Regions from separate parts of the Vagococcus hydrophili genome, predicted to be linked through region 2. Evidence: predicted binding sites of a transcription regulator. Region 2 holds the regulator's gene; the other holds the start of a gene.

Region 1 (4,445 bases), 900 kb from region 2:
GATGACCTAGTTTTTTAGAGCCTTTAATTAAGGGAATATCTTCTATGATTGATTTTAATAAGGTCGACTTCCCTACACCATTAGGACCAACTAAAGCAATCGCTTCTTGTTTTCTCACTTGGAAATCAATTGGCTCACACAGAATAGTTTCTTCGTAACCAATCGCCGCTTGTGCGACATCCAATACTTCACGACCTGATTGTCTTTCAATACCAAACAAGAATTTTGCTGATTTTTCATCCCCTTGTGGTTTATCCATTCGGTCCATTTTCTCTAACTGTTTTCTTCGACTTTGAGCTCGTTTTGTTGTCGATGCTCGGACTAAATTTCGCGCTACAAAATCTTCTAATTTTGAAATCTCCACTTGTTGTTTTTCAAATTCTTTCCATTCTCGCTCTAAACGTTCTGCCTTTTGATCCAAATAACGGCTATAATTTCCTTTATAATGACTCATTTTCATGCGGCTAATTTCATACACTTCTTGAACGATTTTATCTAGGAAATAACGGTCATGAGAAACCATTAATAAAGCCCCTCGATAATTTTGAAGATAATTTTCTAACCAACCCAATGTTTCAATGTCCAAGTGGTTGGTCGGCTCATCTAAAATCAATAATGAAGGTTTTTCCAGTAATAACTTAGCCAAAGCTAGACGTGTTTTTTGCCCACCAGATAAGTTACTAATCAAGTGATCTAAATAACTTTCATCAAATCTAAAACCATGGAGCACAGATTTAATTTCCGATTCATAACCGTAGCCATTTAAATCATTAAATTCATGCTGAAGACGATCGTATTCATTTAAAACTTGCTCATATTGTTTCGCATTTTCTTGTACAGTGATATCTGATATTTGAGCTTCAAGGGCTCTTAAACGACGTTCCATTTTTTGAATCGGTTCAAAAACAGTTAACATCTCTTCCCAAATTGTTTTGGTTGATTCAAGACCAGTATGTTGATCTAAATATCCGATTGTTAAGTCTTTCGTTTTAGAAATTGATCCTTGATCAGCTTCCTCAATGCCAGCTAATATTTTTAATAATGTTGATTTACCTGCCCCATTACGACCGACTAAAGCAATTCGACTTCTATCTTGAACTTCTAATTGTATATTTTGAAATAGCACCTCGTCACCAAAAAGACGCGCTACCTGATTTGCTTGTAATAAAATCATCTCATTCTCCACCTTTAGTATTCTTTGCTTAGTTTATCATATAATTTACGCTAGATGCTCATTCAATTGTGATTATTGTCATCTTTTCCAAGCGTAAAAATTGCATTTAATTAATGGAGACTGTATTCTATTAACGTGAAGATTATAACAATGCTTAATGTTTATTATAATAAGTGAGGGAAAAAATATGAAAGAAGCTGTCATTCCAAAGGCAACAGCAAAACGCTTGCCTTTATACTATCGATATTTAAAATTTTTATTTGATTCAGGAAAGAACAAAGTTTCATCTACTGAATTAAGTGAAGCTGTGAAAGTGGATAGCGCTACTATCCGTCGTGATTTTTCATACTTTGGAGAATTAGGAAAACGTGGCTATGGTTACGATGTAGAAAGTTTAATGAACTTTTTTGCTAAAACATTAAACGAAGATAAATTAACGAACGTTGCTTTAGTTGGTGTGGGTAATTTAGGTCACGCTCTAATTAACTACCGTTTCCACCAAAGCGACAGCATCCGTATTAGTGCTGCTTTTGAAATCGACGAAGATATCGTTGGTCGCATTTTGGACGGTGTGCCTGTTTATTCTTCTAGCGAGTTAGTTCAACAAGTGAAAGAACAACACATTGAAGTTGCTATTTTAACTGTTCCAACACACTCTGCTCAAGAAAACGCAGATCGTTTAGTTGAAGCTGGCGTTAAAGGGATTATGAACTTTACACCTGTTCGTCTTAATGTTCCTGATCACGTTCAAGTTCAAAATGTGGACTTAACAAACGAAATGCAAACATTAATTTACTTCTTATCACACTACAAAGAAAACAAAGAAGATTAAATAAAAAACATTCATTTATCCTAAATTTTAGGATAAATGAATGCTTTTTTTATTATTCAAAAGGCAATACTTCTAAATACATTTTTTAATTCATCGTCAATTGCAATAAAATCACCAGCGTATTCATTCCAGCATGGGCTATTATCGTCGTTAAAATTGAACCTGTTTTTTTATATAGTAGAAAGAAGAAAAAGCCTAAACCGCCATACAGTAAAAAATGACCATCTCCGTGCATCACAGAAAAGATTGCCGAACTGATAATAGCACTCCACCACACATTCAACTTTTGATTCAAAAAATTAATCAAACTAAAGCGAAAGATAAATTCTTCCATAATCGGTCCTGCTATTGTCACTGCCAAAATAAAAAATGGCGAAGCTCGTACCATGTTAGCTATATCTTGCGTATTTTGTGATCCTGTCGTTTGTTTTAAGACAATCATCTCAAACATTCCTATAATAATTTGTAAAAACCAACTCATGATAATTCCAAGTAAGCCGATCAAGATAATTTTAGAAAGCGGCATGTTTCTTTCTGACATCGTGCTTTCTTTTTTAGTCTTCATATTTATTATGGTTAGCACAACTGCCCCCAATAGATACATCACAGCGGTTAAGTTAGTCAGCATACCTTTTGGTACAGTTAAAGCAGAAAATAAAAGTGGACTATTTAAAACGCCTAAAAAAATAAAAACACTTAATAGCGTATTTTTATTAATATTCATAAAACCATCTCCAGATATTTTTCTTCATCATACCATAGAAAAAAGCCACAACTCATCAAAATTCTTGCAAAAATATTTTTTTATAGGTATGATGTAAGAGTAGTTTAGCACTCCGTATTGACGAGTGCTAAAGAAGTAAAAATTATCTTTTATATTCGGAGGGATATCAATTGTTAAAACCATTAGGCGATCGCGTCATTATCGAAGTTAAAGAAGAAGAAGAAAAATCTGTAGGTGGCATTGTTTTAACATCTGCATCAAAAGAAAAATCACAATCAGGTGTGATTGTAGCTGTTGGACAAGGACGTACTTTAGACAACGGAACAACATTACCCGTAACAGTAGCAGTTAACCAAACTGTTTTATTTGAAAAATATACTGGTCAAGAAGTAAAACATGATGGAAAAGAATACCTAATCCTTCATGAAAAAGATATTATCGCAATCGTAGAATAAAAAATAATTTATGAGGTGAATGATTAATCATGGCAAAAGATATTAAATTTTCAGAAGACGCACGTAGTTCAATGATGCGTGGTGTTGATACATTAGCTGATATTGTTAAAGTAACATTAGGACCTAAAGGACGTAACGTTGTTTTAGACAAATCATTTGGTTCTCCATTAATTACAAATGACGGCGTTACAATCGCTAAGGAAGTTGAATTAGAAGACCGTTTTGAAAACATGGGTGCTCAATTAGTAGCCGAAGTTGCTTCTAAAACAAACGACATCGCAGGTGACGGTACAACAACTGCCACTGTCTTAACTCAAGCTATCGTTCGTGAAGGACTTAAAAACGTGACTGCTGGCGCTAACCCAATTGGGATTCGTCGCGGGATTGAACTTGCAACTAAAAAGGCTGTTGAAGAATTACACGCCATTTCTAAACAAGTTGATTCAAAAGAAGCTATCGCACAAGTTGCGGCAGTCTCTTCAGGAAGTGACACAATCGGTGACTTAATTTCTCAAGCAATGGCAAAAGTTGGTAACGACGGCGTTATTACGATTGAAGAATCAAAAGGAATCGAAACAGAATTAGACGTGGTTGAAGGAATGCAATTTGATCGTGGTTACTTATCACAATACATGGTAACTGATAACGATAAAATGGAAGCTGTCTTAGAAAATCCATACCTTTTAATTACAGATAAAAAAATCTCAAGTATTCAAGATATCTTGCCTTTACTTGAACAAATTTTACAACAAAACAAACCGTTATTAATTATTGCTGATGACGTTGATGGGGAAGCTTTACCAACACTTGTATTAAATAAAATCCGTGGAACATTTAACGTAGCGGCTGTTAAAGCTCCTGGGTTTGGTGATCGCCGTAAAGAAATGCTTGAAGATATCGCAACACTTACTGGCGCAACAGTAATTACTGACGAATTAGGCTTAGACTTGAAAGAAACAACAATCGAAGCTTTAGGTACAGCAAGTAAAGTGGTTATCGATAAAGATAGCACTGTTATCGTTGAAGGTGGCGGAAACAAAGAAGTCATCAGCAACCGAGTAGCGTTAATCCGTTCTCAAATCGCTGAAACAACTTCTGATTTTGACCGTGAAAAACTACAGGAACGTTTAGCTAAATTAGCTGGCGGAGTTGCCGTGGTTAAAGTTGGTGCTGCAACAGAAACAGAATTAAAAGAATTAAAACTACGCATTGAAGATGCTTTAAACGCTACTCGTGCAGCCGTTGAAGAAGGTATCGTTT
Region 2 (4,445 bases):
GGAGCAAAACGATTTTTTATTCACTCTATGTAGTCCGGATTCAAAAGGCAGCTCCTACGGCAGTTTCAGAAACTAAAATCAATTCAAAGAGCACGAATTGTTTTTAATTTCTTCCAACTGCTTGGAGCAAAACGCCTTTTTCATCACGCTTATAAATAAACACCTATCGCCAATAATATAATAGAAACAATAGCAATAGCGATCATTAGTTTCATGACGAATTTTACCCATTTATCAAAGGTGATTTCAACCATAGCAAGTGATGCTAGGACTAATCCGGTTGGGGCGATAAATGAAATGATTCCTTGTCCCCAGTTATAGGCATCAATTACAAGAGCACGGTCTACATTAACGACATCTGCTAATGGTGCCATAATTGGCATAGACAATACCGCAAGTCCAGAAGATGATGGAATAAAGAAGCCTAGTAAGATGTAAACAAAGTATAAAACGGTTGTAAAGACTGGCCCTTTCATACTCGAAACGCCATTACTTAATTGATACATCAATGTGTCACTAATCATGGCATTTTCCATGATAATAGTTACTCCACGAGCTAAGGCAATAACTAAAGCAACGCTTAGTAATTCACTAGCGCCAGTAACAAATTCACCAACGAAAGTTTTTTCATTCAAGCCAGAAATTAACGCTAGGATAAAGGTGATTAATAGGAATAATGAAGAAATTTCAACGAACATCCAGTTTAATTCTTTTACCCCGTAAACCATGACAACAAAACCTAAAGCAAAAATAATTAACATTAATTTTTTTCTTAAATCAAAAACAGGTATTTCTGCATCCGTGTCACTGTGTAAGAATTTTTTCTCTAACATTTCTTTTTGATCATAAATAAGGGATGTTTCAGGATTTTTACGTACTCTCTCAGCGTAACGAACAGTATAGGCAATACACATTAGAGTTCCGATGATTAACATTGCAAGACGTAAGCCCATTCCATCGGTAAACGTAACCCCTGCTGTATTACTAGCAATAACGATTGAAAATGGATTGACCGTTGAACCAAGTGTTCCAATACAACTTCCTAAGTAAATAGTAGCGATGGCAACGAGAGCGTCATATCCTGCTGCAATAAAAATCGGTACTAAAATTGGATAAAAGGCAATGGTTTCTTCAGCTAAACCAAAAGTTGTTCCTCCAATTGAAATTAATGTCATTGTTAAAATGATTAACCACTTTTCACGGCCATTTAATTTTTTGGACAGAGAATTCATTCCCGCAGCAAATGCCCCGGTTTTATTAATGATACCAATGATCCCCCCAAGAATAAGAACAAAGGTGATAACACTAATACTTTCTTCTAGTCCTTGAATCGGTGCGTTTAGAAATTCTTTAACTGCCCCGAAGAAACCATGATTTTCACGTTCTAATTCTTCATAGGAGTTAGGAATTGCGACAGGTTTATAGACTGAACCGTCTTTAAACTTATCGAGATTTGTGTTGATACCGTATTTATCAAGAGTAGCTTGGTTGCCGGGTTCAACACTTGTTTCGCCTTTGGGTTCAGTTAGAACAAATTCTTTTTTGTCCATGTCGTAACTTAAGGTAGCGTACTTACCAGCGGGGATGAAATAAGTTAAAATCATCACTAATAATAATACCAACAAAATAACCGTGTAAGCACTTGGAAAACTAAACTTTTTCTTTTCTTTTGCCATTGAAACTGCCTCCTTAATATTTATTTAATAATTATATCTAATTTTTATGGAGTATGAGTTGATTTGGAAAATCCGTTTAAAATCACATGTGAAAAGGCTTAACTTATAAATAGAAGTTCTGTCTTAATTCTCATAATCATAAAAATTAGCACTCGAAAGATAAGAGTGCTAAAAAAATGATGGATTATTGTTGACAATAAAATTATAACTTGATATATTAGTAAATGTAGTTAGCACTTAGTAAATAAGAGTGCTAATGTAAAAAGAAGGTGATGATAATGTTAAGTGATAGACAACTCGCTATTTTACATTTACTGGTAAAAATTTATACAGAGACTGGTATTCCAGTAGGCTCTAAAACGTTAATGAATGAAGGGATTAAAGCAAGTTCTGCGACGATCAGAAATGATTTAGTGAAGTTAGAAGAACTAGAGCTTATTCAAAAAACACATTCATCTTCAGGACGAGTTCCTTCTATAAAAGGGTATCGTTATTATGTGGATCATTTAATGCAACCTGCTGAAATATCCCAAAATGAGATTGTTAAGATTCGTCAATTGCTAGATAGAAGATACAATGCGACGAATGAGATTATCGAACAATCTGCTAATATTTTATCTGACTTAACTAGCTATACAGCATTTTCCTTAGGTCCAGAAGTTAAAGAACGCAGATTAACAGGTTTTAGGATTGTCCCTCTTAATCGGAATCAATTGATTGCGATTATCGTGACGGACCAAGGTTATGTAGAGAGCCAAGTTTTTTCAATTCCTGAAACAATTAGTTCTGAGGATATTGAGAAAATGACGCGCATCATTAATGATCGTTTAGTAGGCGAGAGTTTACTAACGGTGTACCACAAGTTAAGAACAGAAATTCCTTTAGTTTTACAAAGGTATTTCTCCAATTCATCACACGTCTTGTACTTGTTCGAAGAAGTTTTTAATCAAGCTTTTGATGATCAAGTTTACATTAGTGGTGGTATGAATTTACTTGATTCAGGGATGTTAAATGATATCTCAGAATTTAAATCCATTTATTCGTTAATTAGTGATTCGGATCAGTTAACCGAACTATTATTGCCTGATACAACAGGGATTGATATTCGTATTGGTAACGAGATTCCCAATGAATTACTTTTAAATATGAGTTTAATCACTGCTTCTTATGAAGTGCCGCAACATGGTAAAGGCGTGATTGCTCTGTTAGGACCAACCAGTATGTCCTATTCAAAACTATTAGGCTTAGTTAATGTCTTTACAGATGAGTTATCAGGTCACTTGGATTCGTATTACCGAGGCTTAGATAATTCAATTAGGAATTAAGCATTTGAAAGGAGATGGATGATTTGAAGAAAGAAGAAATTGAAGAACTTGAAAACGAAGAAGCATCTACTGAAGTAACAGAAGAAATTTCAGTTGAAGAAACGTTAAAACAAGAATTAAGTGACATGGAGGACAAGTTCCTACGTGCCCAAGCTGAGATTGTTAACATGCGTAATCGTAATAACAAAGAACGTGAGGATGCTGCCAAGTATCGTGCACAAAACTTAGCAACAGGATTACTTAATTCATTAGATAACCTGGATCGTGCTCTTGAAATTGAAACACAAGACGAAGGCATGAAAAAAGGGATTGAGATGGTAAGAGAAGGAATGATTCACGCGTTAAAAGAAGCCAATGTTGAAGAAATTCAAGCATTAGGTGAAACGTTTGATCCTAATAAACATCAAGCGGTACAAACATTACCAGCATCTGAAGGTCAAGCTGCAGATGAAATAATCCAAGTATTGCAAAAAGGTTATATTTTACATGACCGTGTCTTAAGACCGACAATGGTTATTGTTGCACAATAAAAAATAAAAATTAAGGGAGATTTTTAATATGAGTAAAATTATCGGAATTGATTTAGGAACAACAAACTCTGCAGTATCAGTATTAGAAGGCGGAGAAGCAAAAATTATCGCAAACCCAGAAGGAAACAGAACAACTCCTTCAGTTGTATCATTTAAAAATGGAGAAATCCAAGTCGGTGAAGTTGCTAAACGTCAAGCAGTAACTAACCCAAATACAATCGCATCTATCAAACGCCATATCGGTGAAGTTGGCTTTAAAGAAGAAGTAGAAGGAAAAACTTATACACCACAAGAAATCTCAGCAATGATTTTACAATACCTAAAAGGTTTCGCTGAAGATTACTTAGGCGAAAAAGTTGATAAAGCAGTTATCACTGTACCTGCATACTTTAATGACGCGCAACGTCAAGCAACAAAAGACGCTGGTAAAATCGCTGGTTTAGAAGTAGAACGTATTGTTAACGAACCTACTGCAGCAGCTTTAGCTTACGGTTTAGATAAAACAGATAAAGAAGAAAAAGTTTTAGTATTTGACCTTGGTGGTGGTACATTTGACGTTTCTATCCTTGAATTAGGTGACGGCGTATTCGACGTATTATCAACTGCAGGAGATAACAACTTAGGTGGGGATGACTTTGACGAAAAAATCATCGCTCATTTAGTAGAAGAATTCAAAAAAGAAAACGGCATTGATTTATCTAAAGATAAAATGGCTGTTCAACGTTTGAAAGATGCTGCTGAAAAAGCTAAAAAAGATTTATCAGGTGTAACAAGTACACAAATCAGCTTACCATTTATCACTGCTGGTGACGCTGGACCTCTTCACTTAGAATTAAACTTAACTCGTGCTAAATTTGATGAATTAACATCTGACTTAGTAGATAGAACTAAAATCCCAGTACGTCAAGCAATCA

Evidence for each region. Region 2 encodes HrcA, which represses chaperone genes, less so after heat shock. Its sites were predicted from a motif close to TTAGCACTCNNNNNNNNNGAGTGCTAA; they were not measured.
Region 1: groES (co-chaperone GroES) is a predicted target of HrcA. The motif match lies at 2,835-2,861, and genes of this name have one in related genera.

Annotation. Positions count from the first base shown of each region.
Region 1 is NZ_CP049887.1:678,255-682,699, forward strand. Features, by position in the region: gene G7082_RS03270 (ABC-F family ATP-binding cassette domain-containing protein) at 1-1,174, opposite strand, end outside; gene G7082_RS03275 (redox-sensing transcriptional repressor Rex) at 1,362-2,006, shown strand; gene G7082_RS03280 (CPBP family intramembrane glutamic endopeptidase) at 2,092-2,730, opposite strand; gene groES (co-chaperone GroES) at 2,901-3,185, shown strand; gene groL (chaperonin GroEL) at 3,215-4,445, shown strand, end outside.
Region 2 is NZ_CP049887.1:2,824,797-2,829,241, reverse strand. Features, by position in the region: gene G7082_RS13880 (YfcC family protein) at 150-1,676, opposite strand; gene hrcA (heat-inducible transcriptional repressor HrcA) at 1,955-3,001, shown strand; gene grpE (nucleotide exchange factor GrpE) at 3,016-3,531, shown strand; gene dnaK (molecular chaperone DnaK) at 3,560-4,445, shown strand, end outside.